3 regions of the Streptomyces sp. NPDC050147 genome follow, and region 2 is predicted to be linked to each of the others. Evidence: riboswitches for the same ligand, from Rfam matches in the RefSeq annotation. Region 2 holds a riboswitch; each other region holds the start of a gene.
What was found. Region 2 has a riboswitch for thiamine pyrophosphate ahead of thiO (glycine oxidase ThiO). Riboswitches for the same ligand answer to the same signal wherever they lie in the genome.
Positions count from the first base shown of each region.

Region 1: it holds a riboswitch for thiamine pyrophosphate, as region 2 does, so the genes downstream of both, AB0I94_RS18670 (thiamine ABC transporter substrate-binding protein) here and thiO (glycine oxidase ThiO) in region 2, are expected to answer to the same signal.
Region 3: it holds a riboswitch for thiamine pyrophosphate, as region 2 does, so the genes downstream of both, thiC (phosphomethylpyrimidine synthase ThiC) here and thiO (glycine oxidase ThiO) in region 2, are expected to answer to the same signal.

Region 1 covers NZ_JBFALJ010000011.1:88,088-95,958, reverse strand. Annotated here, with positions in the region: gene tsf (translation elongation factor Ts) at 1-623, shown strand, start outside; gene pyrH (UMP kinase) at 810-1,571, shown strand; gene frr (ribosome recycling factor) at 1,721-2,278, shown strand; gene AB0I94_RS18680 (phosphatidate cytidylyltransferase) at 2,313-3,377, shown strand; gene rlmN (23S rRNA (adenine(2503)-C(2))-methyltransferase RlmN) at 3,458-4,564, shown strand; TPP riboswitch at 4,585-4,702, shown strand; gene AB0I94_RS18670 (thiamine ABC transporter substrate-binding protein) at 4,795-5,880, shown strand; gene AB0I94_RS18665 (iron ABC transporter permease) at 5,943-7,553, shown strand; gene AB0I94_RS18660 (ABC transporter ATP-binding protein) at 7,553-7,871, shown strand, end outside.
Region 2 covers NZ_JBFALJ010000001.1:162,349-170,219, reverse strand. Annotated here, with positions in the region: gene AB0I94_RS00765 (thiazole synthase) at 55-849, opposite strand; gene thiS (sulfur carrier protein ThiS) at 856-1,074, opposite strand; gene thiO (glycine oxidase ThiO) at 1,071-2,267, opposite strand; TPP riboswitch at 2,265-2,377, opposite strand; gene AB0I94_RS00750 (FAD-dependent oxidoreductase) at 2,509-3,729, shown strand; gene AB0I94_RS00745 (Rv2175c family DNA-binding protein) at 3,793-4,158, shown strand; gene thiE (thiamine phosphate synthase) at 4,247-4,897, shown strand; gene metF (methylenetetrahydrofolate reductase [NAD(P)H]) at 4,987-5,907, shown strand; gene AB0I94_RS00730 (hypothetical protein) at 5,953-6,819, shown strand; gene AB0I94_RS00725 (NAD(P)/FAD-dependent oxidoreductase) at 6,907-7,871, opposite strand, start outside.
Region 3 covers NZ_JBFALJ010000010.1:68,658-76,528, forward strand. Annotated here, with positions in the region: gene AB0I94_RS17450 (IclR family transcriptional regulator C-terminal domain-containing protein) at 1-601, shown strand, start outside; gene AB0I94_RS17455 (SsgA family sporulation/cell division regulator) at 705-1,142, shown strand; gene AB0I94_RS17460 (YibE/F family protein) at 1,286-2,710, opposite strand; TPP riboswitch at 2,782-2,937, shown strand; gene thiC (phosphomethylpyrimidine synthase ThiC) at 2,930-4,720, shown strand; gene AB0I94_RS17470 (hypothetical protein) at 4,783-5,658, opposite strand; gene AB0I94_RS17475 (metallophosphoesterase) at 5,840-6,925, opposite strand; gene AB0I94_RS17480 (LacI family DNA-binding transcriptional regulator) at 7,220-7,871, opposite strand, start outside.

The DNA of each region.
Region 1 (7,871 bases), on a different contig from region 2:
CCGGCGTGATCGTCGAGCTGAAGTGCGAGACGGACTTCGTCGCCAAGGGCGAGAAGTTCCAGACCGTCGCGAACTCGCTGGCCGCGCACATCGCCAAGACGTCCCCGGCCGACCTCCAGGCGCTCCTCGCCTCGGAGATCGAGGCCGGCAAGACCGTCCAGGCGTACGTCGACGAGGCCAACGCCAACCTCGGCGAGAAGATCGTCCTCGACCGCTTCGCCCAGTTCTCGGGCGCGTACGTCACCGCGTACATGCACCGCACCATGCCCGACCTGCCCCCGCAGATCGGTGTTCTGGTCGAGCTGGACAAGGCCGACGCCGACCTGGCCAAGGGCATCGCCCAGCACATCGCCGCCTTCGCGCCGAAGTACCTCTCCCGTGAGGACGTCCCGGCCGAGGTCGTCGAGTCCGAGCGCCGCGTCGCCGAGGAGACCACCCGCGCCGAGGGCAAGCCCGAGGCCGCGCTGCCCAAGATCGTCGAGGGTCGCGTCAACGGCTTCTTCAAGGAGGCCACCCTCCTCGGTCAGCCGTACGCGCTCGACAACAAGAAGTCCGTCCAGAAGGTCCTGGACGAGGCCGGTGTCACCCTGAAGCGCTTCTCGCGCATCAAGGTCGGCATCTGAGTCCGTACCGCGATCGACGGTAGACCCCGCTAGGGTCGACAGCGGTCGCCCGCGTACCCCACGCAGTACGCGACGTACGACCGCAGATCTGACGAGGAGGCCATTGCCGAGCATGGGATGCGAACAACACCCCACCGGCAGTGGCCTTCTTCGTATGTGCGCCGAGCAAAAAGAAGCGAGAACTCCATGACCACCAAGGCCGACACAAACAGTGGTGACGACAAAGTCGCCGGTCGTTTCCTGCTGAAGCTCTCCGGTGAGGCATTCGCCGGCGGGGGCGGCCTTGGCGTCGACCCCGATGTGGTGCACGCGATCGCCAAGGAGATCGCCGCGGTCGTCCGTGACGGCGCCCAGATCGCGGCCGTCATCGGCGGCGGCAACTTCTTCCGCGGCGCCGAGCTGCAGCAGCGCGGCATGGACCGGGCCCGCTCCGACTACATGGGCATGCTCGGCACGGTCATGAACTGCCTCGCCCTCCAGGACTTCCTGGAGAAGGAAGGCATCGAGTGCCGCGTGCAGACCGCCATCACGATGGGCCAGGTCGCGGAACCGTACATCCCGCTGCGCGCCGTGCGGCACCTGGAGAAGGGCCGCGTGGTCATCTTCGGTGCCGGCATGGGCATGCCGTACTTCTCCACCGACACGACGGCGGCGCAGCGCGCCCTGGAGATCGACGCCGAGGCCCTGCTCATGGGCAAGAACGGCGTCGACGGGGTCTACGACTCCGACCCCAAGACCAACCCGGACGCGGTGAAGTACGACGCGCTCGGCTACGGCGAGGTCATCACCCGCGACCTGAAGGTCGCCGACATGACCGCCATCACGCTGTGCCGCGACAACAAGTTGCCCATCCTGGTCTTCGAGTTGCTCTCCGCCGGCAATATCGCGCGTGCCGTCAAGGGTGAGAAGATCGGCACACTCGTGGGCGACGAGGGCAACCGCGCCTGATCTCGGGCACTCCCCGAGGGATGGACAAAGCCCTGCCGGTCGGACACGGTGCAGGGAAAGAGACGCGACGCAGCCGACACCCCATGGACTCCCCCTACTTCACCGTGTGGGGGCGCCCCCAGCCCACTCACAACACGCAGGAGCAAGTGGTGATCGAAGAGACCCTCCTCGAGGCCGAGGAGAAGATGGAGAAGGCCGTCGTGGTCGCCAAGGAGGACTTCGCCGCGATTCGCACAGGCCGTGCGCACCCGGCGATGTTCAACAAGATCGTGGCCGACTACTACGGCGCCCTTACGCCGATCAATCAGCTGGCCTCGTTCTCGGTGCCCGAGCCGCGGATGGCCGTGGTGACCCCGTTCGACAAGAGCGCGCTGCGCAACATCGAGCAGGCGATCCGCGACTCCGACCTCGGCGTCAACCCCGGCAATGACGGAAACATCATCCGGGTGACGTTCCCCGAGCTGACGCAGGACCGCCGCAAGGAGTACATCAAGGTCGCCAAGACCAAGGCCGAGGACTCCAAGATCTCGATCCGCTCCATCCGCCGCAAGGCCAAGGAAGCGATCGACAAGGCGGTGAAGGACGGCGACATCGGCGAGGACGAGGGGCGTCGCGCGGAGAAGGAGCTCGACGACACCACCGCGAAGTACGTCGCTCAGGTGGACGAGCTGCTCAAGCACAAGGAAGCCGAGCTGCTCGAGGTCTGAGGGCTCGAAGTCTGAGGACTGAGGAATCCGATCCGTGAACGACTCTTCCTGGGGGGCGCCTCCCAGAACCGGGTACTGGGGGCCGCCCGACCAGGGCCCTGCTCAAGGGGCTGCCCCGGCAGGTCCCGCGTACGATGCGCATGACGCCCTGTATCCAGCAGAGACGCAGCCCATGCCCATCGTGCCTGACATGCCTGAAGTGCCCCAGGAGCCCATGCCCAGCGCATCACAGCCCGCCCCAGAGGCTCCGCGAGCGCCTCAAGCGCCTCAAGCGCCGCAGAAGAAGAGCGCGGGCCGTGATCTCGGGGCGGCCATAGGAGTCGGCGTGGGGCTCGGCGCGGTGATCGTCGCGTCGCTCTTCATCGTGAAGGCCGTCTTCATCGGCGTCATAGTGGTCGCCGTCGTGGTCGGTCTCTGGGAGCTCACCTCGCGGCTGCAGGAGCGCAAGGAGATCAAGGCGCCGCTGGTCCCGCTCGCGGTGGGCGGCGCCGCGATGGTCGTCGCCGGATACGTCCGCGGCCCCGAGGGCGCCTGGGTCGCCATGGCACTGACCGCGCTGGCGGTGCTCGTCTGGCGGATGACCGAGCCGCCCGAGGGCTATCTGAAGGACGTCACGGCGGGCGTCTTCGCGGCGTTCTACGTCCCGTTCCTCGCCACGTTCGTGGCGATGATGCTCACCGCGGACGACGGCCACATGCGGGTGCTCACGTTCCTGCTGCTGACCGTCGTCAGCGACACCGGGGCGTACGCGATCGGCTGGCGCTTCGGCAAGCACAAGCTCGCCCCGCGCATCAGCCCCGGCAAGACCCGCGAGGGCCTGCTCGGCGCGGTGACGTTCGCGATGGCCGGTGGCGCGCTGTGCATGGAGTTCCTGATCGACGGCGGCACGTGGTGGCAGGGGCTGCTCATCGGCCTCGCGGTCGCGGCGAGCGCGACGCTCGGGGACCTGGGCGAGTCGATGATCAAGCGTGACCTCGGCATCAAGGACATGGGCACGCTGCTGCCGGGACACGGCGGCATCATGGACCGCCTCGACTCGCTGCTGCCGACGGCGCCGGTGGTCTGGTTGCTGCTCGTGATCTTCGTTGGCTCGGCCTGACCTGCACTTTTGTAGGTGAGGGGCTCGTCGTCCACAGGGCGGCGGGCCCCTTGCCGTATGTCTGCGACACTGGATGGACCATGCCTGTACCCGGAGAACTCACCTTCGTCGCGCCCCGCGGAGCCAAGAAGCCGCCGCGGCATCTCGCCGACCTCACGCCCGCCGAGCGCAAGGAAGCCGTCGCCGCCGTCGGCGAGAAACCGTTTCGCGCCAAGCAGCTCTCGCAGCACTACTTCGCGCGGTACGCGCACGACCCGGAGCAGTGGACCGACATTCCCGCCGGTGCGCGCGGAAAGCTCCAGGAAGCGCTGCTTCCCGAGCTGATGTCCGTGGTGCGGCACATCAGCTGTGACGACGACACCACCCGCAAGACGCTGTGGCGCCTGTTCGACGGGACGCTCGTCGAGTCCGTGCTCATGCGCTATCCGGACCGCGTGACGATGTGCATCTCGTCGCAGGCCGGCTGCGGGATGAACTGCCCGTTCTGTGCGACGGGGCAGGCCGGACTCGACCGGAATCTGTCGACCGCCGAGATCGTGCACCAGATCGTGGACGGGATGCGGGCGCTCAGGGACGGAGAGATCCCGGGCGGCCCGGCGCGGCTCTCGAACATCGTCTTCATGGGGATGGGTGAGCCGCTCGCCAACTACAACCGCGTGACCGGTGCCATCCGCAGGCTCACGGACCCCGAGCCTGACGGCGTCGGTCTCTCGCAGCGCGGCATCACCGTGTCGACGGTCGGCCTGGTGCCCGCCATCCACCGGTTCGCCGACGAGGGCTTCAAGTGCCGCCTCGCCATCTCGCTGCACGCGCCCGACGACGAGCTCCGCGACACCCTCGTACCCGTGAACACGCGGTGGAACGTGCGTGAGGTGCTTGAGGCGGGCTGGGAGTACGCCGCCAAGTCGGGGCGCCGCCTCTCCATCGAGTACGCGCTGATCCGGGACATCAACGACCACGCCTGGCGCGGTGACCGGCTCGGGCGGCTGCTCAAGAACAAGCCCGTGCACGTGAACCTGATCCCGCTGAACCCGACGCCGGGCTCGAAGTGGACGGCATCGCGGCCGGAGGACGAGAAGGCCTTCGTGGACGCCATCGCCGCTCATGGGGTGCCTGTCACGGTTCGTGACACCCGTGGTCAGGAGATCGACGGGGCGTGCGGTCAGCTCGCCGCGTCCGAGCGTTAGTCTGGCCGGAAGACATCTTCATATTCCGACAGGGGAGCGCCACAGCGCTGAGAGTGCGGCAGCCAAGGACAGGTTGGCCGCAGACCCTCTGAACCTTGCCCGGGTCATTCCGGGTAGGAAGTTCGGTCATCACTCAAGCTGTTGCGCCCTGCCCGCGGCCCCTTCCGGTCCGCGGGCAGGGCCGCGTCTCTTCCTGGTCACTCCAGGAGGAATGAACTCAGTTGAACTCAGTGAGCACCACCAAGAAGATCACCGTCACCGCGATCGCGGCTGCCCTCGGGCTCGTCGCGCTCTCCGCGTGCGGCAGCTCGTCCGACAGCGGCGACAAGGCCGACTCCAAGAGCGTCACGCTGGTCAGCCATGACTCCTTCAACGTCTCCAAGGACGTACTGAAGGCGTTCGAGAAGAGCTCCGGTTACAAGGTCAACGTCCTCAAGGACGGGGACGCGGGTGCCGCCGTGAACAAGGCGATCCTGTCGAAGGACAACCCGCAGGGCGATGTCTTCTTCGGCGTCGACAACACCCTGCTCTCCCGCGCGCTCGACAACGGCCTCTTCCAGTCGTACGAGGCCAAGGGCTCAGATCAGGTTCTTCCGCAGTTCCGCGTCGATCAGGGCAAGCACCGGGTCACGCCCGTCGACAGTGGCGACATCTGTGTCAACTACGACAAGAAGTACTTCGCCGACAAGAAGCTGGCGCCGCCGAAGTCCTTCGAGGATCTGACCAAGCCCGCCTACAAGGACTTGCTGGTCACCGAGAACGCCTCGACCTCGTCGCCCGGCCTCGGGTTCCTGCTCGGCACCGCCGCCCAGTACGGCGACGAGGGCTGGCAGGGCTACTGGAAGAAGCTCAAGAGCAACGGCGTCAAGGTCGTCGACGGCTGGGAGCAGGCGTACAACGAGGAGTTCTCCGGCTCCGCGGGCGGCAAGAAGGCCAAGGGTGAGCGGCCGCTCGTCGTCTCCTACGCCTCGTCGCCGCCCGTCGAGGTGCTCTACGCCAAGCCGCAGCCCAAGGAGGCGCCGACCGGCGTCGCGACCGGTACCTGCTTCCGGCAGGTCGAGTACGCGGGTCTGCTGAGCAACGCCGGGAACGAGAAGGGCGGCAAGGCGCTGCTCGACTTCCTGATCAGCAGCGAGTTCCAGGAGGACATGCCGCTGAACATGTTCGTGAACCCTGTGCGCGAGAACGCCGAGCTGCCCCAGCTGTTCGTCGAGCACGGCGCGAAGATCGACAAGCCGGAGACCATGGCCCCGAAGAAGATCGCCGACAACCGCGAGCAGTGGGTCAAGTCGTGGACCTCGCTCGTACTGAAGTAAAGGACCCGGCCCGCAAGGACCGTAAGGGATCCACCCGAGGGAGCGCGGCGCGGCTCGGCCTGATGGCCGTGCCCGTCGCCTTCTTCGCGGTCTTCTTCGCCTATCCGGTCTCCGCGATCGTCGCGCGCGGCCTGAAGGTGGGCGGACAGTGGCAGTTCGGGCGGATCGCGGACGTCATCGGGCAGTCCGACGTCCGGCACGTGCTGTGGTTCACCACCTGGCAGGCGCTCGCCTCGACCGCGCTCACGCTGCTGATCGCGCTCCCCGGCGCGTACGTCTTCGCGCGCTTCGAGTTCAGGGGCAAGCAGATCCTGCGGGCGGTCGTCACGGTGCCGTTCGTGCTGCCGACGGTCGTCGTCGGGACGGCGTTCCTCGCGCTGCTCGGCCGGGGCGGGCTGCTCGACGAGATGTGGGGCGTGCGGCTCGACACCACCGTGTGGGCGATTCTGCTCGCGCATGTCTTCTTCAATTACGCCGTTGTCGTACGGACCGTCGGCGGGCTCTGGTCGCAGCTCGACCCGCGTCAGGAGGAGGCCGCGCGGATGCTCGGCGCCTCGCGGTGGACCGCCTGGCGGACGGTGACCCTGCCCGCGCTCGGTCCCGCGGTCGCCGCGGCGTCCCTCATGGTCTTCCTGTTCACGTTCACCTCGTTCGGTGTCGTGCAGATCCTCGGCGGGCCCGCGTACTCCACGCTCGAAGTCGAGATCTACCGGCAGACCGCCCAGCTTCTCGACTTGTCGACGGCCGCCGTCCTGACCATCGTGCAGTTCGCGGCGGTCGGCGTGATCCTCGCCGTGCACGCGTGGACCGTGCGCAGGCGGGAGACCGCCCTGAAGCTGGTCGACGCCTCCGCGGTCGCGCGGCGACCGCGCGGCGCGGGGCAGTGGACGCTGCTCGCCGGGGTCATGGTCACGATCGCCGTGCTGATCCTGCTGCCGCTCGGAGTGCTGATCGAGCGGTCGCTGAGCGGGCCCGACGGTTACGGCTTCACGTACTTCAGGGAGCTGACATCGGCGGACGGCGGGGCGTTCCTCGTCCCGCCGATCGAGGCCGTCTGGAATTCGCTGCAGTACGCGCTCGCCGCCACCGCCATCGCCCTGGTGATCGGCGGGCTCGCCGCGGCGGCGCTCACCCGGAGAGCCGGTCGCCTGGTGCGCGGCTTCGACGCGCTGCTGATGCTGCCGCTCGGGGTGTCCGCGGTGACGGTCGGCTTCGGCTTCCTGATCACACTGGACAAGCCGCCGCTGGACCTGCGGGCGACGTGGATTCTGGTGCCGCTCGCGCAGGCGCTGGTGGGCGTGCCCTTCGTCGTACGCACCATGCTTCCCGTCCTGCGTGCGGTGGACGGACGCCTGCGTGAGGCGGCCGCCGTGCTCGGAGCCTCGCCGCTGCGGGCGTGGCGGGAGGTCGACCTGCCGATGGTGCGCAGGGCGCTGCTCATCGCCGCCGGGTTCGCCTTCGCCGTGTCCCTGGGGGAGTTCGGCGCGACCGTGTTCATCGCGCGGCCGGACAACCCGACCCTTCCGGTCGCGGTGGCGCGGCTCCTGGGGCGGGCGGGCGAGCTCAACTACGGGCAGGCGATGGCACTTTCGACGATCTTGATGGTGGTGTGCGCGGTGTCGCTGCTGCTGCTCGAACGGCTCCGTACCGACCGGACGACTGGGGAGTTCTGATGAGTGCGGGTGTAGGCGCGGGTGCGGGGCTGCTGACGCTGGCCGATGCGACGGTGCGGTTCGGGGCGCGTGCCGTGCTCGACCGGGTCGGGCTCGCGGTCGACAAGCACGAGATCGTGTGCGTCCTCGGGCCCAGCGGCAGCGGCAAGTCGACGCTGCTGCGCGCGGTCGCGGGCCTCCAGGAGCTCGACGCCGGGCGGATTCTGCTCGACGGCCGCGATCAGCGGGGCGTGCCCGCGCACAAGCGTGGGGTCGGCCTGATGTTCCAGGACCATCAGCTGTTTCCGCAGCGCGACGTAGCGGGCAATGTCGCCTTCG
Region 2 (7,871 bases):
GACTGCAGCCGACCTGTGACAGGCACGCGACGAGCGGTGACAGGCACGCGACGCTCAGAAGGCGGGCCGCTCCGGGTCGAGCCGGGCCATCCCCTCCACGGGCGACGACGCCTCGGCGAAGTGCCGCCGGGGAATGCGCCCCGCCCGGTACGCGAGCCGCCCCGCCTCGACCCCGTGCCGCATGCCCTCGGCCATCAGGACCGGCTCCTGCGCCCGCGTCACGGCGGAGGCGAGCATCACACCGGCGCACCCCAGCTCCATGGCGAGCGCCGCGTCGGAGGCCGTCCCCGCGCCCGCGTCCAGGATCACCGGCACGCCCGCGCGCTCGACGATCAGCTGGAAGTTGTGCGGGTTGCGGATGCCGAGCCCGGACCCGATCGGAGAGCCGAGCGGCATGATCGCCGCGCACCCCGCGTCCTCCAGCTTCCGGGCGAGGACCGGGTCGTCGTTCGTGTACGGGAGGACCGTGAAGCCGTCGTCCACGAGAGTCTCCGCGGCGTCGATGAGCTCGATCGGGTCGGGCAGCAGCGTGCGCTCGTCCGCGATGACCTCCAGCTTGACCAGGTCGGTGCCGAGCGCCTCCCGCGCGAGCCGGGCGGTCAGGACGGCCTCGCCCGCGGTGAAGCAGCCCGCCGTGTTCGGCAGGACGCGGATGCCGAGCCGCTCGAGGACGGAGAGCACCGAGCCCTGCACTGCGGGATCCAGGCGGCGCATCGCCACCGTCGTCAGCTCCGTACCGGAGGCGACGAGAGAACGTTCGAGCACGTCGAGGCTGGGCGCACCGCCCGTACCCATGATCAGGCGGGAGGAAAGCGTGAGCCCGCCGATGACGAAGGGGTCGTCTGCCATGTCGGTTCAGCCTCCTTGGACGGCGGTGAGGACCTCGACGCGGTCCCCGTCGGCGAGCGGGGTGGTCGCCCACCGCGCGCGCGGGACGACGGTTTCGTTGAGCGCGGCGGCGACCCCGGAGGGGGCCGCGGTCAGCGTGGCGACGAGGGCTTCGAGCGTGGTGCCCGCGGCCACATCGCGTGCTTCTCCGTTCACGGAGACGGCTGTAACGGCTGGGAGAGTCATGCGGGCTGCTCCATGGAACGCTGCGTAAGGGGGTTACCGGCAAAGCGCAGGGGGGTGAACTCCCGCGCTTCGTCGGGCAGTTCACCGGTGGTGAGGGCATGGGCCAGTACGTCGCCGGTGACGGGCGTCAGCAGGACGCCGTTGCGGTAGTGCCCGGTGGCCAGCTGGAGGCCGGGGAGCGCGGTCGGGCCGAGCAGCGGCGCGTTGTCGGGGGAGCCGGGGCGCAGGCCCGCGCGGGTCTCCGTCAGCGGCAGTTCCGTGATGCCGGGTACGAGTTCGTGGGCGTCCCGAAGGAGCTCGTACACGCCGCCGGCCGTGACCGTCGTGTCCCAGCCGAGCTCCTCGCTGGTCGCGCCCACGACGAGCTCGCCGTTCTCGCGCGGCACCAGGTAGACGTGGCTGCCGCGCACCACGGCGCGCACGGTGCGGCTCAGGAACGGCGCGTACCGCCGCGGCACCGTGAGCCGCAGCACCTGGCCCTTCACGGGGCGCACGGGCGGCAGGACGCCCTCCGGGACCCCCGCCAGGCGCCCGCTGAGGCTGCCCGCCGCGAGCACGGTCTGACCGGCCTCCAGAGCGGTGCCGTCGGCGAGCACGACGCCGGTGGCCCGGTCGCCGGCCACCGACAGACGCTGCGCCCACGCGTGGTGGAAGACCACGCCCGCCCGCTCGCAGGCCACGAGGAGCGCCGCCGCGAGCCTGCGCGGGTCGACCTGATGATCGCCGTCGACCCGGAGGCCGCCCCGGACGCCCGGCGCGAGCATCGGCTCAAGGCGGCGGCACTCACGCCCGCTCAGCCACTCCGAGGCGAGCCCCGACTGCTGCTGAAGCGTGTGCAGCTCGCGCAGATGGGCACGGTCGTCGGAGTCGAGCGCGACGGCGAGCGTGCCGCACGCGCGGTAGCCGAGTTCGCGGCCGCTCGCCTCCGTCAGCTCGGCGGCGAACTCGGGATAGCGCCGCGCGGAGGCCACATTGAGGCCGAGCAGCGTCTGCTCCCCGTAGTGCAGCTCGGTGACGGCGGCCAGCATGCCCGCGGCCACCTGCGCCGCGCCGCCGCCGGGTTCGGGGTCCACGACGGCGACGGACAGGCCGCGCTGTGCCGCCCGCCAGGCCGTGACCAGGCCGATGATGCCGCCCCCGACGACAAGGACATCGGTCGTGCTCGTCGTACGGGGTGGTGTAGGTGGATGCATGGGTGTCCAGCCCCTCCCTTCGCCGGCATGACCCGGATCAGGTTCGTACGGTCGGAGGCCGTCCAGCCTCCCTCTCAGCCCGGTGCGTCCGGGCTCCCGCGAGTGCTCTGCACCGGCCACCCTAGCCCCTGGCGTTCGGCGGCAGTAGGGGGAGCTGTCCGGGTATGAGCAGTGACGGTGTGTCAGAGATCTCCTGGTCGAGCTCTGAGGTACGCCTCGTGCGCCGCCCTACAGTGATCGAGTGAGCGAGCAGCAGAGGCAGGAAGAGCGCCGGGTGGTCATCGTCGGCGCGGGGATGGCCGGGGTGCAGACCGCCGTGGCCCTGCGCGAGCAGGGGTTCGCCGGTGCGGTCACCCTGATCGGCGCGGAGCCCCACCAGCCGTACGACAGGCCGCCGTTGTCCAAGGCCGTGCTGCTCGGCAAGGCGGAGGGCTCCGCCTTCGACATCGACTTCGAGGCGCTCGGCATCGGCCTGAGCCTGGGCCACGAGGTCACGGGCGTCCGCCCGGCGGACCACGAACTGGACACCGCCCGCGGCCCGGTTCCCTACGACGCCCTGGTCATCGCCACCGGCGCCGAACCGATCCTGCTGCCCGGCGCCTCCGGAGTCCCCGGCGTCCACCTGCTGCGCACGCTCGACGACGCCGAGCGGCTGCGGCCCGTGCTCGCCGAGCAGCACCGCATCGTGGTCGTCGGCGCGGGCTGGATCGGCGCCGAGTTCGCGACCGCCGCACGCGAGGCGGGCTGCTCGGTCACCGTGGTCGAGGCCGCGGAGCGACCGCTGGCCGGGGCGCTGCCCGCGGAGGTCGCCGCCCCGATGGCGGCCTGGTACGCCGACTCCGGCGCCGAACTGCGCACCGGCGCGCGCGTGGACCGCGTCGAGCCCGGCAGTGTGCTCCTGGCCGACGGCACCCGGCTGCCCGCGGACGCGGTGGTCGTCGGCATCGGCGCACGCCCCGCCACGGGATGGCTCGCGGACTCCGGCATCGCGCTGGGCGCCCACCGGGAGATCCTCGCCGACGACCACCTGCGCACGTCGGAGCCCGATGTGTACGCGGTCGGCGACTGCGCCTCCTTCCCTTCGGGAAGATATGGCGAGCGTCTCCTCGTCCACCACTGGGACAACGCCCTCCAGGGGCCGCGCACGGCGGCGGCGAACATCATCGGCGAGACCCCTTCGGCGTACGACCCCGTCCCGTACTTCTGGTCCGAGCAGTTCGGCCGCTTCGTCCAGTACGCGGGCCATCACGCGTCCGCCGACGAGCTGGTGTGGCGCGGTGACCCCTCGGGCGTGGCCTGGACCGTGTGCTGGCTGCGGCAGGGGGCCCTGGTGGCCGTCCTCGCGGTGGGCCGCCCCAGGGACCTGGCGCAGGGCCGCAAACTGATCGAGGCGAGCGCCCGCCTCTCCGCCGAGCTGGCGTCGGACCCCTCGGTTCCGCTGAAGAAGGCACTGCGGCCGTAGCGGTGCCGCACGACCGGAGCCTCTGCTCGGCCGTTGTCGGTGCCCGGAGATACGCTTGACCCCGTGACCGAGATTGACGCAAAGACTGATGCTCTCGTCCCCGAGTGGCTCCACCTTCCCGACATCGCAGAAATGCTCGACGTCGAGGTGACGCGTGTGCGCCAGCTGGTCAAGGAGGGCCAGCTGATCGCCGTGCGCCGTGGTGAGAACCGCGCGCTCGCGGTGCCGGCCGCCTTCATCGACGGCGACAAGATCGTCAAGGGCCTCACCGGCACCCTGACGCTCCTGCGGGACGACGGCTTCAGCGACGAAGAGATGCTGGAGTGGCTCTTCACTCCCGACCCGACCCTGCCCGGCACCCCCGCGCAGGCCCTGAGCGAGAATCGCGGCACGGAGGTGAAGCGCCGCGCCCAGGCGCTCGCCGTCTGACCGAAACGGAAAACCGTCGCGCGCGGGCCGCGCGTCCCTCCGGGGACGCGTGGCCCGCGGGCCACCGACGACCGGGGGGACCTCTTCCATGGCCACCAAGCCTGCCCGCGAGCAGCTCGCCGACGCCCGCCTCTACCTGTGTGTGGACGCCCGCAAGCGCCAGGGAGACCTCCCCGAGTTCCTCGACGCCGTCCTCGGCGGCGGCGTCGACATCGTGCAGCTGCGGGACAAGGGCATGGAGGCCGCCGAGGAGCTCGAACACCTCCAGGTCTTCGCCGACGCCGCCCGCCGGCACGGCAAGCTCCTCGCGGTGAACGACCGCGCGGACGTCGCGCACGCCATCGGCGCCGACGTGCTGCACCTGGGACAGGGCGACCTGCCCGTGCCCGCGGCCCGCGCCGTCCTCGGCCAGGACGTTCTCATCGGCCGCTCCACGCACGCGGACACCGAGGCCGCCGCCGCGGCGACGCAGGACGGCGTGGACTACTTCTGCACCGGCCCCTGCTGGCCGACCCCCACCAAGCCCGGCCGGCACGCCCCCGGGCTCGACCTCGTCCGGTACACGGCCTCGCTCGGCACGGACCGCCCGTGGTTCGCCATCGGCGGCATCGACGCGGGCAACCTCGACCAGGTGCTCGAAGCGGGCGCCCGCCGCGTCGTCGTCGTACGGGCGATCACGGAGGCGGACGATCCGGGGGCCGCGGCCGCCGACTTCGCGAAGCGGCTGCGTACGGCCTGATCGGCGATCTTCGGCCAACCTTCGGCGAGGCTGTCCGCAGGGTGGACGGGGATTGGCCGGTAGTGGTGCCCCGTCGCTAACCTGCCCGTATGGCCCTAGGCACTGCTTCCACCAGAACTGATCGCGCACGCACCGTGCGCGACATGCTCGCGACCGGCAAGACGACGTACTCGTTCGAGTTCTCGGCGCCGAAGACCCCGAAGGGCGAGCGGAACCTGTGGAACGCGCTGCGCCGGGTCGAGGCGGTGGCCCCCAGCTTCGTCTCCGTGACGTACGGAGCGGGCGGCTCGACGCGCGCGGGCACGGTCAAGGAGACGCAGCAGATCGTCGCCGACTCGACGCTCACGCCGGTCGCCCACCTCACCGCGGTCGACCACTCCGTGGCCGAACTGCGCAACATCATCGGGCAGTACGCGGACGCCGGCATCAGGAACATGCTCGCGGTCCGCGGCGACCCGCCCGGCGACCCCCTCGCCGACTGGGTCAAGCACCCCGAGGGCCTGACCTACGCCGCCGAACTGGTCCGGCTGATCAAGGAGTCGGGCGACTTCTGCGTGGGCGTCGCGGCCTTCCCCGCGATGCATCCGCGCTCGCCCGACTGGGACACCGACGTCCGGCACTTCGTCGACAAGTGCCGCGCCGGCGCCGACTACGCGATCACACAGATGTTCTTCTACCCGGAGGAGTATCTGCGGCTTCGTGACCGGGTCGAGGCGGCGGGCTGTTCGACGCCGATCATCCCGGAGATCATGCCGGTGACGAACGTGCGCATGCTGGAGCGGCTGCCCCAGCTCAGCAACGCTTCCTTCCCCCCGGCGCTCAAAGAGCGCATCCTCACAGCCAAAGACGATCCGGCGGCTGTACGCTCCATTGGCATCGAGTTCGCGACGGAGTTCTGCGCGCGACTCCTTGACGAGGGTGTGCCGGGGCTGCACTTCATCACGCTGAACAACTCCACGGCGACGCTGGAAATTTACGAGAATCTGGGTCTGCATCACCCGCAGACCTGACCGGTCGTACCCCTGAGGGCGGCGGCCGTGGGGAGAGGGGCGTACATGGGCTGGACGGTCCTCTACATCGCGTTCGGATGCGTCGCGCTGTGGCTGCTCGGCGAAGTGCTGCTGCAGTACAAGGCGCGGCTGCGCTGGCGGCTGCTCGCCTTCGGCGGCTTCCTCGGCGTGGTCATCGGCGTGCTGCTGCCGTCGGTGCCCGTCATCGGGGCGGGCGCGATCGCCTTCGCCACCGGGCAGACGTACGTGACGCTCTCCTTCCGCCGTGGCTTCTCGACCGGCTGGGCGCTCGGCGGCCAGCCCGGCCTGAGCAAGCGCCGCAAGACGAAGCCGCGGGGCGCCGAGGCTTCCCAGGAGCCGACGCTCCAGGTCTCCGACCTGGAGTACGAGGAGGCGGGCCCCGCCGGACCGCCGCCCGAGACGCCCCCCGGCACCGGGGTCTACGCGCCGGAGCCGCTGCCCGACGACACCGGGCAGTACGGCGTCTACAGCGACGCGGCGTACGCAGAGCAGCAGTCGGCCGCCGCGGACAGCGGCTACGACACGTACGCCACCGCGAGCTACGACCCCCAGCAGCCGTACGCGTACGGCGAGACGGGGCAGCAGCAGTACGCCGCGTACTCCGACCCGTACATCGGGACGCAGTCGTACGGCGGCCAGCAGAGCTACGACACGTACGGCGGCCAGGAGCAGTACGCGCCCTACCCCGGCCCCGATCCCTACGGCAGCGGGGCCGGGACGTACAACGACACGCCGCCCGGCGGCGTCTGGGTCCCCCAGCAGCGCAGCGTCGAGGACCCCTACGGGCAGTACGGCGGCGAACTCCCGCCGGAGCAGCCGTATCCCTACCAGGGCGAGCAGGGCCAGGGGAACGGCTACGACGCGGGGTACAACGAGCAGTACCGGTACTGAAACGGGCGGTACCCGTACTAATTGCCCGTACTGATCACCCGTACTGATCCTGAGGCCTGCGGCGCCGGCGCCGCAGGCCTTTGCCGCTCACTGCGAGCCGCGGAACTCCGGTCCCTCCACGATCAGTCCCGCGACCAGCGTGCCGGACATGCCCGCGTGCGGGAGACCGCCGCCGGGGTGGGCCCAGCCGCCGACCGCGAAAAGTCCCGGCAGGCGCGTGCTGTTGGCCGGGTGCAGCAGTCGGCCCTCACCCGCTGCGAGGGACGGGGGCGGGACCGCGCCGCCGTCGGCGCCGGTGGCCTCCGCGATGTCGGCGGGGGTGCGGACCTCGTGCCACAGCAGGCGGCCCCGGAGCCCGGGCACCACGGCCTCGGCACGGTCGAGCAACCGCTCCACGTCGGCTTCGGTGACCTCCGTGTGTGCGGGCACGGTCACCGTCAGCGTGACCGCCTCGTGTCCGGCGTCGGGGGTGAGCGCGGGGTCGGCCGGGCGCAGCACCGTGAGGGTGGGGGCCTCGGGCAGTCCGGGGCGGTCCCCGAAGAGCCGGTCGAGCTCGTCCTGGCGGTCAGGGGTGTGCAGCACAGTCCGGTGCGGCGTCCCGCCCGGTCGCGCGCCGGTCAGGGCCAGGAAGACCATCAGACGGCTCGGCAGTCCGGAACGGGGCCGGACTTCACCCTCCGCCCGTATGTTCACACCGGATCCGCCGGGCAGGGCGGACACACCGGACAGCAAGCCGTCCAATGCGCCGGGCGCGACACCGGCGACCACGAAGTCCGCCTCGTGCGCCGTCCCGTCGGCGAGCTCGACGCCCGCGGCGCGGCCGTCCTTCTCGATGATCCGGGCGACGGGGGAGTCGAACGTGAACTCGACCCGCCGGGCGAGGCACCGCTCGTACACGGCGGTGGCGAGCGCGCGCATCCCGCCCCGCACGGACCACGCGCCGAAGGTGTGCTCCATGTAGGGCAGGACCGCCGCGCTCGCCGGGGTCGCACGGGGGTCGAGGCCGTACGCGAGGGCGTACTGCTCAAGGAGAGCCACTAGGCGTGCGTCGC
Region 3 (7,871 bases), on a different contig from region 2:
GCACGAGGGCTACCTGAGCCGGGAGAAGGGCCTGTTCGTGCTCGGCGAGGCGGCCGAGCGGCTGAGTGCGAGCGGGGCACAGCAGAATCGTCGCGGCATGATCGGTGAGGCCCTGGAGCACTGGCGGGACGCGATCGGCGTGCCGGTGTACTTCGCCGTCTATCGCGAGGGCGAGATCGAGGTCGTTGCCGTCGCCGACACGCCGGGGAATCCGGCGGTGGAGGAATGGGCCGACTTCCGCGAGACCGGACACGCCCATGCGATCGGGCAATGTCTGCTCTCCCAACTCGACGACGAACAGCGGCAGGACCACCTCTCCCGCTATCCGGTGCAGTCGGTCACCCGCTACTCGGTCCGTGACGACCGCACTCTCATCCGCCGCCTCGACGCGATGGGCCGGATGCAGCCCGTGGTGGAGCGGCAGGAGTACGCATTGGGGACGGTTTGCGCGGCGATTCCGATCACTGTGGGTAACACGGCTGCCACGATGGCGATTTCCGTCCCGGTCTCTCAGGCGGACCGACTGCTCCCCGCCGCCGAGCGTTTGCAGGGCGAGATCGGAAGACTGTTAAGGACACTTGCTTTCTCTATCAGCATCTGAAAACTCACTCCTTGTGATCTGATGTGTACGTTAAGCAAGATGCCATGAGTGTCAGGGAGTTGGTTCCTGGCCAGTCGAGCTTTAGCGACGGGGTAGGCGGGCGATGCGCGAGTCGGTCCAGGCAGAGGTCATGATGAGCTTCCTCGTTTCCGAGGAGTTGTCGTTTCGCATCCCGGTGGAGCTGCGATATGAAACCGACGATCCCTACGCCGTCCGGCTGACCTTTCACCTCCCCGGAGACGCGCCGGTGACCTGGGCCTTCGGTCGCGAGCTGTTGGTCGACGGGGTGGGCGGGGCGTGCGGTGACGGGGACGTGCACATCGCCCCCACCGACCCGGAGCTGCTGGACGAGGTGCTCATCCGGCTCCAGGTCGCCACGGACCAGGCGCTGTTCCGGGTGGGGATTCCGCCGCTGCTCGCCTTCCTGGACCGTACGGACAAGCTGGTTCCGCTGGGGCAGGAGCGGGCGCTCGCCGACTTCGATACACACCTGGACGAGGCGCTGGACCGGATCCTCGCCGAGGAGCAGAGCGCGGGCTGACTCCGGAGGACAAGTGGCGCAGCCGTACGGCAGATTGCTGCATTTCGTGGCATCGGCCGCTCTGGCCTTGCGGCATCGGCCGGTCTGGCCTTGCGGCGGCGTCCCTTCCGCACGCCCTGGCCTTCCGGCGGCACCTCTTCCGTTCAGGCCTTGCGGCGGCGGCCCTTTCCGCCGCGGCTCTGCTTGGGGGCGGGAGTCGTGCGGGTGGCACCGTCTCCGTGCGCGTCGGTGGCGCCCGGGGGGTTCGTGCCTCCCGGGTGGTTCGCGCCCGCTGGCCGGGCTGTGGCGGCCGAACGGTCAGCCGAGACCACCAGGGCCGCGAGCGCTGTCGTCACCGGCACAGAGGCGACCAGGCCGATCGAGCCGACCAGCGTGCGCACGATCTCCTCGGCCACCAGCTCGCTGTTGGCCACGGTGCCCACGCTGCTCTGGGCGATGGAGAAGAGCAGCAGCAGGGGCAGCGCGGCGCCCGCGTAGGCAAGCACCAGGGTGTTGACGACCGAGGCGATGTGGTCGCGGCCGATGCGGATGGCGGCGCCGTACAGACCGCGCCACCCCATCGTGGGGTTGGCCTGGTGCAGTTCCCAGACCGCGGACGTCTGCGTCACCGTCACGTCGTCGAGCACGCCGAGGGAGCCGATGATGACGCCGGCGAGCAACAGGCCGCTCATGTCGATGGACGGGTACAGGCCGTGGATCAGGCCGGTGTTGTCGTCCGTGTTGCCGGTCAGCGAGGCCCAGCCGATGAAGAGCGAACCGAGCAGTCCGATGAGGAGCAGTGAGATCAGCGTGCCGAGGACCGCGACCGACGTACGCGCTGTGAGGCCGTGGCACAGGTAGAGCGCGATCAGCATGATGGCGCTGGCCCCGATCACCGCCACGACCAGCGGGTTCGAGCCCTGCAGGATCGCCGGCAGGATGAAGAACGTCAGGACCAGGAAGCTCAACGCCAGGGCGACCAGGGCCATGACGCCGCGCAGCCGTCCCACCACGACGACGGCGAGCGCGAAGATCCCGGCGAGCAGCGCCATGGGGAACTTGCGGTTCACGTCGGTGACCGCGTACTGCAGCGCCTCGGGGGCCGTGGGCTCGTAGGCGACCACCACCTGCTGGCCCTGGCGCAACTGCCGCGGTGAGTCCGGCTGGACGATCTCGGTGAAGGTGCGGCCCTTGTCCTTGCCGCTGGTCACCTCGATCGTCGCCTTCTTGCAGATGCCCTTCGCGCGGGACTCCGCGGACTGCCCTTCGGCGGTGGAGGTGTCACCGTTGGGCGGGGTCTGTGAGGCGTTCACGTCCTTGCAGGGGAGCTCCTGCACCTTCGTCACGTCGGCCGACTGGGTCTGGCGGTCGAAGCCGACTCCGGTGCGCTCATGGCCGGGCGCGCCGCCGGGCCAGAGCACCGCGAGGCCCACGACCACCGCCGTGGCGAAAGGAATCAGCACGGCGGCGATGACCTTGCGCAGATGCTTCGATACCGGCGCGGCAGGACCGTGGCTGTGGGAGTGCCCGTGCGGGTCCGGGGGACGGTTCGGGACGGGCGGCTGGGACGGCGGCTGTGTGGTGGTCACTGACCGATCATCGCAAGAACGGAGGGGGCCCTCTGTTCAGCGCGCCCGACATGACGCTAGCGTGGTGTCACCTTTGCAATCGCGGGAGCTCGGAGCACCGGGCTGAGAGGGCGCTGAACTCCGTACGAAGCGGCACAAAAAGTGCACGAGCCGTACGGAATCCGCTGCGTCGACCGCCGAACCTGTTACCGGGTAATGCCGGCGTAGGGAGTAGGTCTCATGACCACATCGGACGCACGCACGCCTGCCTCCAGCAGCGACGAGAACACCGTCGAGGCGGAGGCCGGGAAGTCCATCGGCTGGCACAAGGCGTACGTCGAGGGCTCGCGCCCCGACCTGCGGGTGCCGGTCCGCCAGGTGCACCTCACCAACGGCAAGGCCGTGACCCTGTACGACACTTCGGGGCCGTACACCGACGAGTCCATCGACACCGACGTCCGCAGGGGCCTCGCGCCGCTGCGCGAGAACTGGATCATCGCCCGCGGCGACACCGAGGAGTACGTGGGCCGCCCGCCCCGCCCCGAGGACGACGGGATCAAGCACACCTCGCCGCGCGGAGGCCTGAAGAACCTCGACGCGGTCTTCCCCGGCCGTCCGCGCCAGCCGCGCCGGGGCCGCGGGGGCCAGGCGGTGTCACAGCTCGCGTACGCCCGCCGTGGCGAGATCACGCCCGAGATGGAGTTCATCGGGATCCGCGAGAACCTCGACCCCGAGGTCGTGCGCGCCGAGGTCGCCGCGGGCCGGGCGGTGATCCCCGCCAACGTCAACCACCCGGAGATCGAGCCGATGATCATCGGCAAGAAGTTCCTGGTGAAGGTCAACGCCAACATCGGCAACTCCGCGGTCACCTCCTCCATCGAGGAGGAGGTGGACAAGATGACCTGGGCGACCAAGTGGGGCGCCGACACGGTCATGGACCTGTCCACCGGGCGCAACATCCACACCACCCGCGAGTGGGTCCTGCGCAACTCCCCCGTCCCCATCGGGACCGTGCCGCTCTACCAGGCCCTGGAGAAGGTCGATGGCCAGGCCGAGGCGCTGACCTGGGAGATCTACAAGGACACGGTCATCGAGCAGGCCGAACAGGGCGTGGACTACATGACGGTGCACGCGGGCGTGCGCCTTCCGTACGTCCCGCTGACCGCCAACCGCAAGACCGGCATCGTCTCGCGCGGTGGCTCGATCATGGCGGCCTGGTGTCTCGCGCACCACAAGGAGAGCTTCCTCTACGAGAACTTCGAGGAGCTCTGCGAGATCCTCGCCTCGTACGACGTGACGTACTCGCTCGGCGACGGTCTGCGCCCCGGTTCGATCGCGGACGCCAACGACGAGGCGCAGTTCGCCGAGCTGCGCACCCTCGGGGAACTCAACACGATCGCCAAGCGTCATAACGTACAGACCATGATCGAGGGCCCGGGTCACGTCCCGATGCACAAGATCAAGGAGAACATCGACCTTCAGCAGGAGATCTGCGAGGAGGCGCCGTTCTACACCCTCGGCCCGCTGACCACCGACATCGCGCCCGCGTACGACCACATCACCTCCGGCATCGGCGCCGCGATGATCGGCTGGTGGGGCACGGCGATGCTCTGCTACGTCACGCCCAAGGAGCACCTGGGCCTGCCCAACCGTGATGACGTGAAGACCGGAGTCATCACGTACAAGATCGCGGCGCACGCGGCGGACCTCGCCAAGGGGCACCCGGGCGCCCAGGACTGGGACGACGCGCTCTCGGACGCACGCTTCGAGTTCCGCTGGGAGGACCAGTTCAACCTGGCCCTGGACCCCGTCACGGCACGGGAGTTCCACGACGAGACGCTGCCGGCGGAGCCCGCGAAGACAGCACACTTCTGCTCGATGTGCGGGCCGAAGTTCTGCAGCATGAAGATCTCGCACGACATCCGGCGTGAACACGGCGGTACGCGGGGCGAGATCGAGGCGGGCATGGAGCAGAAGTCCAAGGAGTTCGCGGCAGCCGGAAACCGCGTGTACCTGCCCATCGCCGACTGACCGATACCGGCACGCGCCGTGCTTCGGGCGGGCAGCACGCCCGCCCGAAGCAGCGTCGCGTACTACTCCGGCTTGTGGTCGGGACCGCCGAAGTCCGGGCTCGAGAAGTCCGGGCTCGAGAAACTCGGGCGCGGTCCCGCCGCCGGGCCGCCCTCCGGGCTGCTGAACCCCGGCCTGTTGTAGCCGAGTTGCGGCATGCGGTTGCCTGGGCCCGGCGACGGTGTACGAGCGGCGTGCGCCGTCCCCGGGTCCGCGAGCGCCTCCCGCAGGAACGGCAGGATGCCGCGCTCCATGAGTGCCTCGCTCCAGGCTTCCCTGGCGCGAACCACCTCCTCGTTCCGTTCTCCGTACGGACCGGCCTGGAGCGACGTGGCGCCGTTGCGCAGGGCGGTCAGGAGCAGGCCGATCGCGGCGATCAGGATGGCCCCTGCGGTGAGCGCGCCGAACAGCCACCCTGCCGTGAGCAGGGTTTCCGCGAAGGCGGGCTCGGGGTTGAGCATCTTCAGGATGTAGCCCACGAGCAGGAAGATCGCGGCGGCCGCCCCGGCGAGAACCGGTGCGAGCACCGCGACGACGGCGATGGCCCCCGCCCCTGAAGCCTGGGTGGTGACCTCCCCCATCGTGGTGGCGAGACCGATGCCGCCGGAGCCGGCTTCCGCCGGACCCTCGGTGCTCCGCTCCCGGATGGATGGTGCGGCAGATCCGCTTTCGCGCAGTTCTTCGCGGACCTTCACATAGTGCGTGTATTCGGTCGTGGCGGCGGCAGTGATCAGCGCAGTGGCGTTCAGGGCCATGGTGCGCAGCTGCTCGGGATTGAGCCGCTCGCCCACCGCGGCGAGATCAGGACGAGTCGGTGCCGTGCGCAGCGCCTCATCGAGGATCCGCTCGTACTCGGGGCGGTCCTCATTGAGCAGGTGTGGAGCGCTGTTCATGTGCATCCCCCGATGCTCCGTAGGGCTTGGGGCTCGCATGGGTGCGAGCCGTCGGGCAGAAACGGAGGGGAGCCTGCTACGGATAAGCCGATGGTAGAGCCGTGAAGGCACGCGGTGACAGGGGGTTTCCAGAAATAGACCCCCTGGCCAGCGTGATCCTGTATTGGTGCGCCTGCCCCGCGAACGCTCAGTTATCCAAGGGAAGTTGGCAGACCAGCAGCTTTCCGGCCATGGTCACGCCGCCGTCCATGGCGATGGCCAGGCCGCCTGCGTAGATGTGCGGGCCCTCGATGACGGGACCGCCGCCGTCCGAGTCGTCCTCGGAGCCGACATCGCCGAGCAGATACGGGATGGGGCTGTGGCCATGCACGACGCGATGGCCGCCGTACATGTCGAGGAGTTCGCGTACGGCCTGGGGGCCCGACTCGTCGCGGAAGGCGAAACGCTTGGTGAACTTCCGGAAGAGGTCCCAGCACTCGTCGGCGTCATTGCGCGTGAGGGTCTCGCGGACCGTGTCGTTCACGGCTTCGATCGAGTCGCCGTAATCCAGATAGGCGGTCGTGTCGGAGTGCATCAGGAGATGCCCGTCCTCCGCCTCGATCGCGTCGAGACGGGCCATCCACTGCAGATGGTGGTCCTCCAGGCGCTCCATGTCGGTCTTCTGGCCGCCGTTCAGGAGCCAGGCGGCCTGGAAGGTGGCCGTACCGGCTCCCGAGTTGACCGGGGTGTCGCCGAACCGCTTCGCGCCGAGCAGGAGCAGCTCGTGGTTGCCCATCAGCGCCTTGCAGTAGCCGCCCGCGGCCGCCGCCTGGGCGGACAGGCGCATCACGAGGTCGATGACGCCGATGCCGTCCGGGCCGCGGTCGGTGAAGTCGCCGAGGAACCACAGGCGCGCGTTGCCCGCGGACCAGTCGCCTTCGGCGTCGATGAGGCCCTGCTCCTGGAGGGCCGCGAGCAGCTCGTCCAGATAGCCGTGCACATCACCCACCACGTACAGCGGACCGTGTTCGTCGGTCGCCGGCGCCTGTGGAGGCTCGGGCATGGCCTGCACCTCCACTTGCACGGTGTCGCCGCGGTTGATGACGGGCAGGTCGCGCTGAGTGGGGGTATAGCCGTCGTCCAGCGTCCCGGGGGCCTGCCCGGGGGCGCCCGGAACCGCTGCGCCCGCCGGGTCCCCCTGGACCGGACCGGTCTCATGGACGTACGCCGGAACGCGGAAGTCGCGCAACGTCGCCGTCCGCACATCGGGTCCCTGACCGGCCCCCTGAGTCATCGACCCCTCCACCACCATTGCGCCGCATCTGCACCGAGATCGGACTGCCTGGTCGCAGCGGCCCTCGGTGTCGTCCGCCCATCATAGGAATGCGGCTCGCACTGTGTGGTGCACCAGGGGTGGTGAATCAGTGCTGAACCCCAGTTCACCGAGGTTTTCTCCCGAATTGGGTAGGGGTTTCCCCCCAGGTCACGACCGGGACGTGTCCGGTAGTGCTGGTCGAAGGCCGGTGGGCAACCGGTTGGCAGCCGGTTGACGACCTGTTGACGGGGTTCTCCCCGGGGGGCGGGCCGCTCAACCGGGTTCGGGTGAGCGGGGTGGGCTGACCGTCGTACGCGGTGGACGTCGCTCGGACGAGGTGCGCACGATCAGCTCCGTCGGTATCACCTGCTCGACCGGCCGGCCAGAATCCAGGCCTTCGATGGCGTCGATGAGCAGCTGGACGACGGCCGTGCCGATGCGCCGCGGTTTGAGCGAGAGGGTGGTGATGGGCGGTTCGGTGGTGGCGTAGACCGTGGACTCGCTGCAGCACACCAGCAGCAGGTCGTCCGGGACGCGCAGTCCGTACCGGCGGGCGGCCGCGAGGAGATCGGTGCCGTTCGGGTCGAAGAGGCCGTAGACGGCGTCGGGCCGGTCGGGCCGGGCGAGCAGCCGGTCGGCCGCGACCGCGCCGGCACACGGGTCGTGGGCCGGGTAGGACTCGTAGACCGGGTCCTGGCCGACGCGCTCGCACCAGCGCAGATAGGCGGTGGTGGACAGATGGGTGTACGTGTCCGTGGTGGTCCCGGTGAGCAGCCCGATGCGGCGGGCTCCGGCCGCCGCGAGGTGGTCGAGGATCTCGAGAACCGCCGCCTCGTGGTCGTTGTCGACCCAGGCGGTGACCGGGAGGGACCCGGCAGGACGGCCGTCGGACACGACGGGTAGTCCCTGGCGCACCAGTTCGCTG